One region of the Kitasatospora sp. NPDC058184 genome, then DNA from elsewhere that is predicted to be linked to it. Evidence: riboswitches for the same ligand, from Rfam matches in the RefSeq annotation. Region 1 holds a riboswitch; each other region holds the start of a gene.
The links. A riboswitch is a leader RNA that binds a small molecule or an ion and turns the genes downstream of it on or off. The one in region 1 is predicted to bind thiamine pyrophosphate.
Positions count from the first base shown of each region.

Region 1 (5,250 bases):
CCTTTGCTGTTCAGCCGCATGTCCCACCTCCGGCGTAGCACGTATTACCTCTACCACGTAATACTAGTCCGGCGACGGACCCTCCGGGAGGTCCGCGACGAGCGGACCTCCAGGCCCGAAGGCGGCATGCTCACCGCCCCGCCGGCTCATGACGCGCCCGGGCCCGGGGCGAGCAGCCGACGCAGCACCGTGGGTGTGTGCCCCACGTGCTCGCGGACGACGCGGGTCAGGTGCGCCTCGTCGGCGAAGCCGAGCCGGGCCGCCAAGGCGGCGAGGCCGGGTTCGCCCTCGGCGATCCGGTCCATGGCCCGGGTGACGCGTACGCGGTTGCGGTAGCGGGTCAGCGAGACGCCCGTCTCCCTGGAGAACACCCGGCTCAGCCGGTAGGGCGACACCTCCAGCAGCGCGGCCAGCGCGCAGAGCCCACCGGCCTCCGGGGCCTCCTCGATGATCGCCTCGCGCGCCGCCGCGGCCAGCGCCCGGTCGGCCGGCCGGCCTGCCCGCCGGGCGCGGGCGGTCGACTCACCGGCCGCGGCCGCGACGAGCCGGAGCAGTTCCTCCGCCAGCGCGTAGTCGATGTCGCCGGTGCCCGCGGCGGCGACCAGACGGCGGTGGGCGAGGTCGACGCGCGCGTCGACGTACACCGTCGTCGCGGCGGGCGGGCGCCCGAGCAGGGAGGGCTCGAACCTGACCGACGTACAGACGTCGCCGCCGGCCGGGTGCGCGAAGCGCTCCTGCTCGCCGGGCGCGCCCAGGTAGGCCGTGGTCGCGTCCAGATCGGTGTCGGTGCCGTCGGCCGACCGCCGGAACCTGCCGCGTCGCACCAGCACCAGGCGGTGGTCGTCGCGGCTCTCCGGCTGCGACCACCGGGTGTGGTCGGAGCGGCACCCCACCACGGTCACGGTGAACTCCGGCCGGGCGGCGAGGGTCGATGCGGACAGCATGCCGCGGACGGTACCCGCCGGGTACGACAGGACGGCCCGCAAGGATCTTCAAGACCTCCGGTGCCGTCACCCCGGATGCTGGGGCCCACGTGACGACAGGAAGGGAGCCATCCATGGCCGTCCACGCGGAGCTCACCGCGATCACCATCGACTGCGCCGACCCCCGGGCCCTCACCGGGTTCTACCGCCAGGTCACCGGCTGGGACCTCGGCCAGGCCGACGACGACTTCGTCCAACTCGGCGCGGGGCCGGTCCGGTTGGCCTTCCAGCGGGTCGCCGGCTACCGGGGGCCCGGCTGGCCCGACGCCGCGAAGCACGCCCACCTCGACTTCGCCGTCGCCGATCCCGAGGCCGCGGTGCAGGAGCTGCTCGCGGCGGGGGCGACCAGGCCGGAGTTCCAGCCCGGCGAAGGCGATTGGACCGTTCTCGCCGACCCCGAGGGCCACCTGTTCTGCATCGCTTCGGCCTGACGAGGAGTCGACCACCCATGGCCTCGATCCACAAGGAACTCGTCATCGATGCCCGCCCCGAGGCGGTGTGGTCGGTGCTCAGCGACTACGGCGCGGTGCACGAGCGGCTGGCGCCCGGGTTCGTCACCGACACCCGGCTGAGCTCGGACACGCGCACCGTCACCTTCGCCGACGGCACGATCGTGCTCGAACGGCTCGTCGACCTCGACCACGAGGCGATGCGGGTCGCCTACACGGTCGTCGGCGGCAGCCTCCACCCGTCCCACCACCACGCGTCCATGCAGGCCCTTCCGGAGGCCGGCGGCCGGACGAGGTTCGTGTGGCACACCGACGTCCTGCCCGAGGCCCTGGCCGCACCGATCGCCGAGTCCGTCGAGCACGGTTCGGCGGTGATCCGCCGCACGCTGGAGGCCGCCGCACCGGTCGCCGGCCCCGACGCCGGGAGGTAGCGGAGGACCGCGAAAGCGCCGCCCCGAGGTACTTCGGGGCGGCGCTCCGGCGTCCCGGGTCAGTCCACCAGCGGGAGGTAGACCTTGTTGCCCTGGGCCGCGAACTCGGCGGACTTCTCGGCCATGCCGGCCAGCGCCTCGGCGTCGAACTCACTGGAGACGGCGGTGGATCCGTCGCCGTGCTCGTCGCGGATCTTCTGGGAGATCTTCATCGAGCAGAACTTCGGGCCGCACATCGAGCAGAAGTGCGCGGTCTTGGCGGGCTCGGCGGGGAGGGTCTCGTCGTGGAAGTCGCGGGCGGTCTCCGGGTCGAGGGCCAGGTTGAACTGGTCCTCCCAGCGGAACTCGAAGCGGGCGTCGGAGAGGGCGTCGTCCCAGGCCTGGGCGCCGGGGTGGCCCTTGGCCAGGTCGGCGGCGTGGGCGGCGATCTTGTAGGTGATCACGCCGGTCTTGACGTCGTCCCGGTTGGGCAGGCCCAGGTGCTCCTTGGGGGTCACGTAGCAGAGCATCGCGGTGCCCCACCAGGCGATCATCGCGGCGCCGATGCCCGAGGTGATGTGGTCGTAGCCGGGGGCGACGTCCGTGGTCAGCGGGCCGAGGGTGTAGAACGGCGCCTCGTCGCAGATCTCCTTCTGGAGATCCATGTTCTCCCGGATCTTGTTCATCGGGACGTGGCCCGGACCCTCGATCATCACCTGGACGTCCCGCTCGCGGGCGATCCGGCCGAGCTCGCCGAGGGTCTTCAGCTCGGCGAACTGCGCCTCGTCGTTGGCGTCCGCGATCGAGCCCGGACGCAGGCCGTCACCGAGCGAGAAGGTGACGTCGTAGGAGGCGAGGATGGAGCAGAGCTCCTCGAAGTTGGTGTAGAGGAAGTTCTCCTGGTGGTGGGCCAGGCACCAGGCCGCCATGATCGAGCCGCCGCGCGAGACGATGCCGGTCTTGCGGCGCGCGGTGAGCGGGACGTAGCGCAGCAGCACGCCGGCGTGGACGGTCATGTAGTCGACGCCCTGCTCGCACTGCTCGACGATGGTGTCCCGGTACACCTCCCAACTCAGCTCCTCGGCGCGGCCGTCCACCTTCTCCAGGGCCTGGTACAGCGGCACGGTGCCGATCGGCACGGGGGAGTTGCGCAGGATCCACTCGCGGGTGGTGTGGATGTTGCGGCCGGTGGAGAGGTCCATGACGGTGTCGGCGCCCCAGCGGGTGGCCCAGGTCATCTTCTCCACCTCCTCCTCGATCGAGGAGGTGACGGCCGAGTTGCCGATGTTGGCGTTGATCTTCACCAGGAAGTTGGTGCCGATGACGGCCGGCTCCACCTCGGGGTGGTTCACGTTGACCGGGATGACGGCCCGGCCGCGGGCCACCTCGGCCCGCACGAACTCGGGCGCCAGGCCCTCGCGCAGCGCCACGAACTCCATCTCCGGCGTCACCACGCCCCGCTTGGCGTAGGCGAGTTGGGTGACGGCGGCACCACCGCGGCCGCGCAGCGGACGGCGCGGGCGGCCGGGGAAGACGGCGTCCAGGTTGCGCAGGTTCCCGCCGCGCGGCGAGGTGTGCTTGATCCCGTCGTCCTCGGGGCGCGACTCGCGGCCGTCGTACTCCTCGACGTCGCCGCGCTGGCGGATCCAGGGGTCCCGCAGCGCGGGCAGGCCGCGCCGCACGTCGGGCTCGTACGACGGGTCGGTGTACGGGCCGGAGGTGTCGTACAGCGGGACGGTCCCGCCGTTGGTGAGCCGCACCTCGCGGTACGGGACGCGCAGGTCGGGGCGCGATCCCTCGCGGTAGGCCTTGTGCCAGGCCGGGGTCGGGTAGCCGGTGCGCTCGCTGCTGGGGGCGCTCCGGACAGACTGCGGCTGTGCTTCGAACGTGGTCATCTGACCTCTACTCCCTACGCCGGCATTACCCGGTCAGGTTCCTGCGGTCGACGCAGCCGTCGGTCCGTCCGTCGACGTCCCGGTCAGCGTCCTCTCAGCCCGGTGCTCCGAGCTCCCGCGTCGCAGGCGGTGTTGCCTGCACACGACGCCCAACACCGTAGCGAGCGGATCGCCGCAGGTCCAGAGCGCCTCACGCCAGAGGCCCGGCTCCCCGTCTCGCGGGGGGCCGGGCCTCAGGGCGGCGGTCGGGGCGGCCGGTCAGCTCTTGGCCGCCTTCTTCACCAGGACCACCACGGCGGCCGCGATGCCGACCACCACCAGCAGCTTGATCACGATCGAGAGCAGTGCGCCGACGACGCCGAACACGAAGGCGACGATGTTCCAGGCCAGCACCAGGACCAGCACCGGGATGACGATGTTGCGCACCCAGGAGGGCAGCGACTTCCAGAGCTCAGCCATGTCGGTTCCTCTTCTCCCCTCGGGTCGGCCGCCGTCCGGTGCCGCATCCCGCTTGCTTTCGGTACTTCGATCGTACGGTGGCGCGAGTGCCGGAACGAGGCCCAACGGCCCGGAGAGAACCCCGAGATCCCCCCGATCCCGACCCCCCGGGTGACCCCCGAGAACTCCTCCGGCGGGGGCACGGCCCCGGGCCTTTACGACCTGTCCGAGCGACGCCGAAAGCAAGCCCGTCCGGACGACGGGCGGCAGGCGGCGGGCGCCGCCCGGACGGCTCAGACCGGCCAGCGCTCGCCGCGCCAGGCGGCGTCCCAGAACATCCACTCGTAGCGCGAGGTGGTCACGAAGTGCCCGACCACCTTCCGGCGTTCGGCCGCGGACAGCTCCTCGCCCAGCCGGTCGGTCAGCGCCAGCACCCGGCGGACCACCGACTGGAAGGCCTCGTCGCCGTAGGTGGAGATCCACTTGGCGTACAGCGGGTCGGGCGAGCCCTGGGCGAGCAGCGCCTCGCCGACCCGGGCGTAGATCCAGTAGCAGGGCAGCACCGCGCCGAGCGCCTCGGCGAAGGAGCCGCCGTAGACGGTGGCCAGCAGGTAGCTGGTGTAGGCCCGGGTGGTGGGCAGCACCGGCTCGGCGGCGGCCTCCTCGGCGCTGCCGCCGAAGGCGGTCAGGAACTCGGCGTGCATGCCCTGCTCGGCGGCCAGCGCGCCGACCGCGTCGTCGGCGAAGGCCCGGACGTCCTCCTCGCCGGGCGCCTTGGCGGCGCAGACGGCGAGCGCGCGGGCGTAGTCGCGCAGGTAGTGCGAGTCCTGGACGACGAAGTGGCGGAAGGCCTCGCGCGGCAGGGTGCCGTCGGTGAGCCCGGCCAGGAATGGGTGGGCGAGGATCTCGGCGTACACCGGCTCGATGGCCGCCCAGAGTTCTTCGGTCAGCGTCTTGGTGCTCATGACGCGACCCTAACCGCCGGGGCGGCCGGTCCTCCGCCCAGTGTGCCGCTGTCCTCCCCCGTCCCCGGGCCCGTCCGTCCACCTCCCGGACCAGGGGCATTCAGCACGAC
Region 1 covers NZ_JBHVVE010000016.1:24,144-29,393, reverse strand. Annotated here, with positions in the region: gene ACFVXH_RS27290 (AbrB/MazE/SpoVT family DNA-binding domain-containing protein) at 1-20, opposite strand, end outside; gene ACFVXH_RS27285 (helix-turn-helix domain-containing protein) at 147-944, opposite strand; gene ACFVXH_RS27280 (VOC family protein) at 1,058-1,414, shown strand; gene ACFVXH_RS27275 (SRPBCC family protein) at 1,432-1,863, shown strand; gene thiC (phosphomethylpyrimidine synthase ThiC) at 1,923-3,737, opposite strand; TPP riboswitch at 3,732-3,866, opposite strand; gene ACFVXH_RS27265 (DUF5326 family protein) at 3,996-4,196, opposite strand; gene tenA (thiaminase II) at 4,469-5,140, opposite strand.

Region 2 (5,427 bases), on a different contig from region 1:
CATGACCTGGACGGGGTTGTCGCCGGTGTGCGGGCGGCGGCCGGTGAGCATCTCGTACAGCAGGATGCCGGACGCGTAGACGTCCACCCGCTGGTCGGTGGGGGCGTCCGGGAGGATCTGCTCGGGGGCCAGGTAGGAGACGGTGCCCATGACCGTGCCGCCGGTCGCGGTGGTGGTCGAGGTGGGCGCGCCGTCGGCGCTGCCGAGCACCCGGACCAGGCCGAAGTCGGCGACCTTGACCAGGCCGCCCTCGGTGATCAGCACGTTCTCGGGCTTGACGTCGCGGTGGACCAGCCCGGCCCGGTGGGCGGCGCCGAGCGCGGCGAGCACCGGCTCCAGCACGTCCAGCGCGGCCCGGACGGACAGCGCGCCGCGGTCGCGCAGCAGGTCGCGCAGGGTGCGGCCGGGCACGTACTCCATGGCGAGGAAGACGTGGCCGCCGTCCGCGCCCTGGTCGAAGACGTTGACCACGTTGGGGTGGGTGAGCCTGGCGACCGCCTTGGCCTCGCGGATGAAGCGGGCGGTGAAGCCCTCGTCACCGGCCAGCGAGGGGTGCATCACCTTGAGCGCGACCACCCGGTCCAGCCGGGTGTCGGTGCCCCGGTAGACGGTGGACATCCCGCCGGTCGCGATCCGCTGCTCGACCCGGTACCGGTTGTCGAGCAGGGCGCCGATCAGGGGGTCGTGCAGTGCCATGTCCACTCGGAGAGTCTAGGGTGCGGGACCGCCCGGTCCCGGCGGACACCGCCTCCGGGACCGGCTTGTGACATGCGCGACGGTTCAGAACGCCGGGTGCTCGCGGGTGTCCAGGTCGGCCCGGCCGGCCATCGCGGAGGAGGCCTCGGCGTGGAAGCGGCGCGGGATCCGGCCGGCCCGGTGGGCGAGCCGGCCCGCCTCGGCGGCGTGCCGCATCGCCTCGGCCATCAGCACCGGGTCCTGAGCCCTGGTCACCGCGGAGGCGAGCATCACCGCGGCGCAGCCCAGCTCCATCGCCAGCGCCACGTCGGAGGCGGTGCCGGCGCCCGCGTCCAGGATCACCGGGACGCCCGCGCCCTCCACGATCAGCTGGAAGTTGTGCGGGTTGCGGATGCCCAGGCCCGAACCGATCGGCGAGCCCAGCGGCATGATGGCCGCACAGCCGACGTCCTCCAGCTTGCGGGCCAGCACCGGGTCGTCGTTGGTGTACGGCAGGACGGTGAAGCCGTCGTCGACCAGCGTCTCGGCGGCGTCCAGCAGCTCGATCGGGTCGGGCAGCAGGGTGCGCTCGTCGGCGATCACCTCCAGCTTGACCCAGTCGGTGCCGAGCGCCTCGCGGGCCAGCCGGGCGGTCAGCACGGCCTCGCCGGCGGTGAAGCAGCCGGCCGTGTTGGGCAGCACCCGGATGCCGTTGCGGGTCAGCACGTCCAGGACGGAGCCCTGGGTGGTGGCGTCGACCCGGCGCATCGCGACGGTGGTCAGCTCGGTGCCGGAGGCGAGCAGCGCGCGCTCCAGGACCTCCAGGCTGGGGGCGCCGCCGGTGCCCATGATCAGCCGGGAGGAGAAGGCCGTCCCGGCGATGGTCAGCAGATCGTCGGCCATGGTTCAGCCTCCCTGGACGGCGGTGAGGATCTCGATCCGGTCGCCGGTGCCCAGTGCCGTCCCGGGCCACGAACCGCGCGGCACCACGGCCTCGTTGAGCGCGGCGGCGACACCGGTGTTGGCGGCGCTGACGGAGGCCACCAGCTCGGCGAGGGTGGTCGTGGCGGGCACCCGGCGGGGCTCGCCGTTGACGGTCAGGGCGATCTCGGCCGGGGCGACCGGGTTCGGGGCGTCCTCGTGCACGGCGTTCTCGTCTGGGGCGTGCTCGTGCGGGGCGTTCTCGGTCAGGGCGATCTCGGTCATGCGGAGGCCTTCGCGACGGGGGATTCGGAGGAGAACCGGGCGGGGGTGAACGGCCTTGCGAGCTCGGGGACTTCACCGGTGACCAGGTACTCGGAGACCAGGTCGGCGGTCACCGGGGTGAGCAGCACGCCGTTGCGGTAGTGGCCGGTGGAGGCGACCAGCCCGGGCAGCGGGGTCGGGCCCAGCAGCGGGGCGTTGTCCGGCGAGCCGGGGCGCAGCCCGGCCGAGGTCTCGCGCAGCGGGAGTTCGGTGATCCCCGGGACCAACTCGTGGGCGTCCCGCAGGAGTTCGTACACCCCGCCGGCGGTGACGGTGGTGTCGTAGCCCTGCTCCTCGGTGGTCGCGCCGACGACCAGTTCGCCGTTCTCCCGGGGGACCAGGTACAGGTGCCGGCCGCGGACCACGGCGCGGACGTTGCGGGAGAGGAACGGCCGGTAGGCCTCCGGCACGTGCAGCCGCAGCACCTGCCCCTTCACCGGGCGGATCGCGGGCAGCACCCCCTCGGGCAGACCGGGCAGCCGGTGGCTGTGCGGGCCGGCGGCGAGCACGACCTGGTCGGCGGTCACCGTCTCGTCGGTGCTCAGCCGGGCGCCGGTCGCGCGGCCGTCCTCGACCAGCAGCTCGACGGCCTCGGCGCGGTGCAGCAGGACGCCCGCGCGCCCGCAGGCGGCGACCAGGGCGGTGAGCAGGCGCCGGGGGTCCACCTGGTGGTCGTCCGCGGCGTGCAGGGCGCCGCGGACGGCGGGGGCCAGCATCGGCTCCAGCCTGCGGGCCTCCCGGCCGGTCAGCCAGGTCGAGTCCAGGCCCAGCCGCTGGTGGAAGGCGTACAGCTCGCGCAGTTCCTCGCGGTCGTCGGAGTCCAGCGCGACGGCGATCGTGCCGCAGCGGCGGTAGCCGGTGTCCAGGCCGCCGCTCGCCTCGGAGAGCTCGGCGGCGAAGGTCTCGTACCGCTCGTTCGAGGCCATCCCGAGGCGCAGCAGCGGCTCCTCGCCGTACTGCAGCTCGGTGACCGGGGCGAGCATCCCGGCCGCGACCCCGGCGGCCCCGCCGCCGTGGGCGGGGTCGACCACGATCACGTTCCGCGCCCCGCGCCGCGCGGTGCGCCAGGCGACGGCGAGGCCGATGACGCCCCCGCCGATCACCAGCACGTCGGCATGGGTGCCCGATGGCAAGCGTGACAAGGCTGCTCTTCTCCCTTCGCCGGTATGACCCGGATCAGGTTCGGACGGTCGCAGGCCGTGTCAGCCCGCCTCTCAGCCCGGTCCGCCGGGCTCCCGTGTGGTCCTCCCACCTTAACGCCGGGGGTCGGCCCGGCCGAAGGCCCGTACGCGGGGCGGACGGCCCGGAGGCCGCCGCGTCGCGCTGAGTACAGTGGCGGGCGTGGCAGAGCTGAGCGGAACGGATCGGGTGGTCGTCGTCGGAGCCGGGCTGGCCGGGGCGCAGTGCGCCCTCAAGCTGCGGCAGGGCGGCCGGCAGGGGCGGATCACGCTGGTCGGCGAGGAGCCGCACGCGCCGTACGACCGGCCGCCGCTCTCCAAGGACGTGCTGCTCGGCAAGGCCGACTCCACCGCCCTGGACATCGACTACGGGCAGCTCGGCATCGAGCTGCTCACCGGCCGCCGCGCCACCGGCCTCACCCCTGGCGTGCTGCACACCGACGGCGGCGACCTCCCGTACGGCTCGCTGGTGATCGCCACCGGCGCCGTGCCGCGCGCCCTGCCCGGCGCCGAGCGGGCGCACCTGCTGCACACCCTGGACGACGCCCTGGCGCTGCGCGCGCTGCTGCGCCCCGGGCTGCGGCTGGTGCTGGTCGGCGCGGGCTGGATCGGCGCCGAGGTGTCCACCGCGGCCCGCGCGGCGGGCTGCGAGGTGACGGTGGTCGAGGCCGGCCCGGCGCCGCTGCCCGGCGCGCTGCCGACGGAGCTCGGCTCGGCGATGGCCGCCTGGTACGCCGAGGCCGGGGTCGAGCTGCGCTGCGGGGTCGGCGTGGCCGCCGTCGAGCCCGGCGCGGTGCTGCTGGCGGACGGCTCGCACCTGCCCGCCGACGAGGTGGTGGTCGGCATCGGGGCCCGCCCCGCGACCGGCTGGCTGGCCGGCTCCGGGGTCGAGCTGGACGCGACCGGCGCCGTCGTCGTGGACGGGCGGCTGCGCACCTCGGTGCCCGGCGTCTTCGCGGCCGGCGACTGCGTCAGCTACCCCTCGGCCCGGGCCGGCGCCCGGCTGGCCGTCCAGCACTGGGACCACGCGCTGCGGTCCGGCGAGGCGGTGGCCGCCGCCGTCCTGGGCGCGGACGCGCCGGCCTACGACCCGGTGCCGTACTTCTGGTCCGAGCAGTTCGGGCGGATGGTCCAGTACGCCGGCCGGCACGCCGAGGGCGACGAGCTGGTCCGGCGCGGCGACCCGCGGGGCGCCGACTGGTCGGTGCTCTGGCTGCGCGACGGCGTGCCGAGCGCGCTGCTGACCGTCGACCGGCCGCGCGACCTGGCCCAGGGGCGGCGGCTGATCGAGCGCGGCACCGCGCTGGACCCGGCCCGGGCGGCCGACCCCGCGGTACCGCTGAAGGCGGCCGTCGCGGGGTAGGCGCGGGGCAGGTCTGGTGCGCGGTGGGCCGCGGAGGTGGCAGTCTGGTGGCGTGAGTGAGATCGAAAGCAAGATTGAATCCCTGGTCACCGACTGGATGTACCTGCCCGACATCTCGGAGCAGTGGGGGGTCCGGGTCACCGAGGTGCGTGACCTGGTCAAGAACGGCGGCCTGATCGCCGTCCGGCGCGGCCCCAACAAGTCGCTGCAGGTCCCGGCCGCGTTCATCGACGGCCCCGGCCTGGTCAAGCACCTGTCCGGCACCCTGACCGTCCTGCGGGACTGCGGGTACAACGACGCGGAGATCCTGGAGTGGCTCTTCACCGAGGACCCGTCGCTGCCCGGCAGCCCGATCCAGGCGCTGCGGGAGAACCGCGGCACCGAGGTGAAGCGCCGCGCCCAGGCGATGCTGATCTGATGGCGGCGGACACGCCGCGCGCCGGGCTCGCCGACGCCCGGCTGTACCTGTGCACCGACGCCCGCCGGGAGCAGGGCGACCTCGCCGAGTTCCTGGACGCGGCGCTGGCGGGCGGGGTGGACATCGTCCAGCTGCGCGACAAGGGCCTGGAGGCCAGGCAGGAGCTGGAGGCCCTGGAGGTCTTCGCCGACGCCTGCCGCCGGCACGGCAAGCTGCTGGCCGTCAACGACCGCGCCGACGTCGCCCACGCGGCCCGGCCGGACGTGCTGCACCTCGGCCAGGACGACCTGCCGGTGCCGGCCGCCCGGGCGATCCTCGGCGAGGACGTGCTGATCGGCCGCTCCTGCCACGCCGAGTCCGAGGTGGACGCGGCGATCGCCGAGCCCGGGGTGGACTACTTCTGCACCGGCCCGGTCTGGCCGACCCCGACCAAGCCGGGCCGCCCGGCCCCGGGCCTCGGCCTGGTCTCGTACGCGGCGAAGCGGGACACCGACCGGCCGTGGTTCGCGATCGGCGGGATCGACCTCGGCAACCTGGACGAGGTGCTC
Region 2 covers NZ_JBHVVE010000001.1:477,467-482,893, reverse strand. Annotated here, with positions in the region: gene pknB (Stk1 family PASTA domain-containing Ser/Thr kinase) at 1-696, opposite strand, end outside; gene ACFVXH_RS02200 (thiazole synthase) at 781-1,578, opposite strand; gene thiS (sulfur carrier protein ThiS) at 1,582-1,881, opposite strand; gene thiO (glycine oxidase ThiO) at 1,878-3,053, opposite strand; TPP riboswitch at 3,057-3,169, opposite strand; gene ACFVXH_RS02185 (NAD(P)/FAD-dependent oxidoreductase) at 3,253-4,461, shown strand; gene ACFVXH_RS02180 (Rv2175c family DNA-binding protein) at 4,514-4,879, shown strand; gene thiE (thiamine phosphate synthase) at 4,879-5,427, shown strand, end outside.
Region 2: linked by a shared signal. The riboswitch ahead of thiO (glycine oxidase ThiO) and the one ahead of thiC (phosphomethylpyrimidine synthase ThiC) in region 1 are both predicted to bind thiamine pyrophosphate.

Region 3 (5,427 bases), on a different contig from region 1:
TCACGCGCCACCATCAACGCCACCCCCGGACCTCCTTCAGCGTATGCCGAGGGAGAGATGCCCCTTGGTAATGCGTCGGAAACGAGCACCGGACGATCCCGCGAGCCCATTTCGAGTGCGGCGACCGACGGTCGACATCAGGTCATTCCGCGCTCACCCTCCGTCGCCCGGATGCAAGAATTCCGGCAATTTCGCGCGAGGAAGGTTTGACTGCCGACCAGAGTGATCGGATCGGAGGGGTTCGGAGGAGTACGGCCTTCGGTGCGCCGACGGATCACCGGTGGATCACCGGCCGAGCTGCGCCAGTACCTCCGCGGGCCGGTTGGTGATGATCGCGGACACCCCGAGCTCCAGGCAGAGCTCGACGTCGGCCGGCTCGTCCACTGTCCACACGTGCACCTCGTGGCCGAGCTCGCGCAGCCGGGTCACCAGCTGCGGGCGGGCCCGCACCAGCTCGATGCCCGGGCCGGCGATCCGCGCCCCGCCCGGCAGCGGCGAGCCCTCGCGCAGCCGGCCGAGCAGCGGCAGGGTCCGCTCGAACAGGAAGACCCGCCGGTACCGCGGCGCGGCGGCGGCCACCCGGTTCAGCGCGACCGAGGAGAAGCTCATGATCCGGGCGGACGGGCGGTCGCCCTCCCGGGTCGCGCCGATCTTGAACCGCTCCAGGGTCCGCAGCAGCTCGGCCTCCACCCGGCCGCGGAAGCGCACCGGGTGCTTGGTCTCGATCGCCAGGTCCACCGGGCGGCCGCACTCCACCACCAGCTCCAGCAGCCGCTCCAGCCGCAGCACGCCGCGCAGCTCCGGGTCGGTGCTGGGGCGGCCGGTCTTCCAGGCGCCGAAGTCGTACGCCTCCAGCTCGGCGAGGGTCATGGCCGAAACGGTGCCCCGGCCGTTGGAGACCCGGCCGATCCGGCGGTCGTGCACGCAGACCAGCGCGCCGTCGGCGGTGACCCGGACGTCGCACTCCAGCGCGTCCGCGCCCTCGTCGAGCGCGCGCCGGTAGGCCGCGAGGGTGTGCTCGGGCAGGGCGTGGGAGGAACCGCGGTGGGCGATCACCTGGACGGGCGGCACGGTGCGCGCCGCCGCCGAGGACAGGTCTGGGCTGGTCACAGGCCCAACGATAGGCGGCGGAGGTGAAGCGCGGACAAAGACGGCCCCAACCTGTGGGGCCGTCTCCGTACCTGCGGGGCCCGCTCGGGCCCCCGCTCCCTCCGCTCCGTCAGCCCCGGACGGCGCGGCGGCCGAGCGGGGTGAGCGCCCAGGTGGCCAGGGCCGGCACCAGGAAGGCGAACAGTGAGGCCGAGGTCCACTCCTGCGGGGTGAAGTGCAGCGCCTCCTGGGCGGAGGTCCAGAAGTCCGTCCACCAGCCCGCGACCTTGGTCGGCGCGATGAACTGGTAGACCGCGAAGCCCAGGGCCCACGGCAGCAGCATCAGCCAGCGGGACGGCGCGTCGGCGGAGAGGTTCCAGCCGCGTCGGCCGGCGCCGAGGAAGTAGTCCACCACGAGCACCGCCAGCAGCGGCACGAACACCGAGCCGATCAGGCCGAGGAAGCCGTAGTAGGTGTCGGTGAACTCGTCGATCTGCAGCGCCAGCACGGTGATCAGCACGCCGATCGCGCCGGAGAGCACCCGGCGGTCCACCTTCGGCAGCAGGTTCTGCACCGACATCGCGGTCGAGTACACGTTGGCGAAGGACTGGTCCGTCTCGCGCAGCACCAGCACCAGCAGGAACAGCCAGCCGGCCCAGACCCCGAGGAAGGAGTCGAAGATCCGGTTCGGGTCGCCGTCCGACTGCAGCAGCGCCATCAGGCCGAGCACGTAGCACCAGACCTGGGCGACCGTGTAGCCGGAGAAGCTGCCCCAGAACGCCGAGCGCGGGGTGCGCGAGTGCCGGGTGTAGTCGGCGGCCAGCGGCACGAAGGAGACCGACACCGCGATCATCGCGTCGGTGGCGCCGAGGAAGCCGTGCCAGTTGCCCGCGCCCGGGTCCGGCACGCCCTGGCGGCCCAACTGGACGGTGAAGTACACCATCGCCACCGCGACCGCCCCGGCCACGAAGCGGCGCAGCACCGCGATCGAGCCCAGCGGCCAGATGGTCAGCGCGGTGGTCAGCGCGCCCGCGAGCAGGACGAACAGCCAGCGGTAGCCGGTGGTGTGCGCGACGGTCTGCGCGCCCGCCGAGATGGTCAGCAGCTCGAAGACGCCCCAGCCGATGCACTGCACGATGTTCAGCACCGTCGGCAGGTACGACAGCCGGGTGCCGAACAGCCCGCGCAGGTTCGCCATCGCGGGGGCGCCGGTGCGGGCGCCGATCAGCGCGGCCACGGCGAGCATCGCGGTGCCGACCGCCGTACCGATCGTGATCGCGGTCACCGCGGCGGCCAGCGACAGCTCGCTGCCGGGGGCACCGAGCACGGTGGCGGCGGTGGAGAAGCCGATCAGGCTGACACCCAGGTTCATCCAGAGCGCGAAGTGGTCCCGGAAGCGCAGCGTGCGCGGCGGTTCGGTGTCCAGGACCAGGGGCGCTTCGACGTGCTCGGCGCGTTCCAGGAGGGCGGTCGCGCCCGGCGCGGGGGCGTTCGCGCCGGAGTCGGAGGCGTTCGTACCCGAAGAAGAGGATGGCGAAGCAGGCGGCATGGCCGATACTCCCTACGCCGGCATTACCCGGACAGGTTCCGGCGGTCAGCGCCCCCTCGAACGTCCGTCACTCGTGTGGCGTACGGTCGACATGCGCACTCTCAGCCTGGTGGGTCCAAGCTCCCGCGTGTCAGTTTGGAGCGCCAGGCTAACCGGCGCGGGTGCCGACGCCCAAGGCCGAGGGCGGGGCGGTCCGCATCGCGGACGCCCGACGGGGAGGGGAGCCCCGGCCGTCGGTACGGGTGCCGGAGCCGGTGTCGGTGCCGCTGTGGGTGCTGACGCCAGTGCCGGTGTCGGTGCCGGCTAAGGATTCTTATGAGTTCTTCAGAGGGGTCCTTACGGCAAACGAATCGACAGTGCGAAAAACTATGGTCCTTGGTTCTGCCAGCTATGGAGGTCGTCCGTGAGCACCGAGCGCGAGGTTGGGCCCACCGGGCCGCAGGGGGAGCAGCCCGCCGGGCCGGGGGCGGCCGAGTCCGCTGCCGCGGGCCCCGCTCAGGGCGGGCACAACCCGACCATGGCGTTCCGGCGGGTGCCCGAGCCGGAGGCGGGCGCGGTCGAGGCCGCCGCCGCCGAGGCGGCGCCGTCCGCCGACGCCGTTCCGGCCGAGGAGGTCCCGGCCGGGGGTGGGCACAAGCCCACCGTCGCCTTCACCAAGGTGCCCGCACCGGAGGCAGCCGCCGAGCCCGTGGCACCCGCCGCACCCGCCGTACTCGCCGTCGAGGAGCCGACCGTCGACCCGGCCACCGGCTACATCGACGCGCCGCCGCCGGTCCTGCCGCCCGTTCCGCCCGCCCCGGTGGCCGCCGCGCCCGCCGCCCCGGCCCTGCCGCCGGCCGGCAACCCGTACGCCACCCCGACCCACGGCGTCCCCGCCGCCGGCGCGCACGAGGGGTACGGCGCCGCTCCGGCCGCGCCCGCCGCCCCCGCCGCGCACGGCCACCACCCCTTCGGGGCCGGCCAGCCGCTCGGCGGCTGGGGCCCCACCCACGACTCCACCTCCGGCGGCGCCGGCTACCCCGGCGGCCCGGCCGGCCCGCTCGGCTACCCGGCGGAGTACCCCGGCGGTCCGGGCGGCCCCGGCGGCCCGCGCAAGAAGCGCGGCGGCCTGGTCGCCCTGATCGCGGCCGTCGCGCTGGTCGCCGGTGTGGCCGGCGGCGCGCTCGGCGTGTCCGTCTCCGACAGTTCCGACCGCAGGAGCTCCGCGAACGACCACCGCAGCACCACCGTCCAGGCCAGCGACACCCAGAAGAACGAGCCCGTCCCCGGCTCGATCGCCGCCATCGCGCAGAAGGCGCTGCCCAGCGTCGTCACCATCAAGGCGCAGGGCAACGGCGAGTCGGGCACCGGCACCGGCTTCGTCTTCGACACCGAGGGCCACATCCTCACCAACAACCACGTCGTCGCGCCGACCCTCAGCGGCGGCAAACTGACCGTCAAGTTCGCCGACGGCAGCTCCTACAGCGCCTCGGTGCTCGGCCACGCCGAGGGCTACGACGTCGCCGTGGTCAAGATCGACAACCCGCCCAAGAGCAAGCTGGCCCCGCTGCCGCTGGCCGACTCCGACAAGGTCAACGTCGGCGACGCCACCGTCGCGATCGGTGCGCCGTACGGCCTGGAGTCCACCGTCACCAGCGGCATCATCAGCGCCAAGGACCGCCCGGTGGCCTCCGGCGACGACACCGGCTCGCAGGCCTCGTACATGAACGCCCTGCAGACCGACGCCTCCATCAACCCCGGCAACTCCGGCGGCCCGCTGCTCGACTCCGGCGGCGCGGTGATCGGCATCAACTCGGCGATCCAGTCCAACGCCTCCGCCAACGGCCGGGCCGGCAGCATCGGCCTGGGCTTCGCCATCCCGATCAACCAGGCCAAGTGGGTCGCGGACACCCTGATCAAGACCGGCAAGCCGGTCTACGCCAAGCTCGACGTGCTGCGCAACGACGACTACAAGGGCGACGGCGCGCAGATCCAGACCAAGGACATCCAGGGCCAGCCCGCCGTCACCCCCGGCGGCGCGGCCGACAAGGCCGGCCTCAAGCCGGGCGACGTCATCACCAAGCTCGGCGGCGTCCCGATCGACAACGGCCCCGCCCTGGTCAGCCGGATCTGGACGCACAAGCCCGGCGAGACCGTCGACGTCGAGTACACCCGCAACGGCCAGACCCTCAACACCAAGGTCACTCTCGGCCAGCGCGAGGGCGACCAGCCGTAACCCCCGCCCGCACCGAAACGTGTGCACCGAACCCCGCCGGACCCGTTAGGCTGACCTCCGCCTGGAGAGCTGCCCGAGCGGCCTAAGGGAACAGTCTTGAAAACTGTCGTGCGGTGACCCCGTACCGTGGGTTCGAATCCCACGCTCTCCGCCGGTAGGAGAACCACCTGCTCAGGGCGGGTGCCGAGACCACTCGGCACCCGCCCTCGGTGTTTCCCGGGCGGGTGCGGGCGCCGGCTGTGGGCCAGGTGGGGAACTGCCGTGGAACGGCCACGGGCGAGGGCGGGGCGGGGGTTGACCCTGACACGGTGGCAGGGGGTGGAGTGGTCGCACCATGTTGAACATCGGAGACTTCGCCAGCCACGGCCGGGTGTCGGTGCGGATGCTGCGCCACTACGACGCGATCGGGCTGCTGCGGCCCGCCCGGGTGGACCCGGTCAGCGGCTACCGCTTCTACGAGGCGTCCCAACTGGCCCGGCTCAACCGGGTGATCGCGCTCAAGGAGCTCGGGTTCACCCTGCAGCAGGTGCGGGCCGTCCTGGACGAGCGGGTGGACGCGGCCGAGCTGCGCGGG
Region 3 covers NZ_JBHVVE010000005.1:69,121-74,547, forward strand. Annotated here, with positions in the region: gene ACFVXH_RS11075 (glycerophosphodiester phosphodiesterase family protein) at 286-1,110, opposite strand; gene ACFVXH_RS11080 (cytosine permease) at 1,220-2,638, opposite strand; TPP riboswitch at 2,631-2,775, opposite strand; gene ACFVXH_RS11085 (S1C family serine protease) at 3,042-4,853, shown strand; tRNA gene ACFVXH_RS11090 (tRNA-Ser) at 4,917-5,004, shown strand; gene ACFVXH_RS11095 (MerR family transcriptional regulator) at 5,188-5,427, shown strand, end outside.
Region 3: linked by a shared signal. The riboswitch ahead of ACFVXH_RS11080 (cytosine permease) and the one ahead of thiC (phosphomethylpyrimidine synthase ThiC) in region 1 are both predicted to bind thiamine pyrophosphate.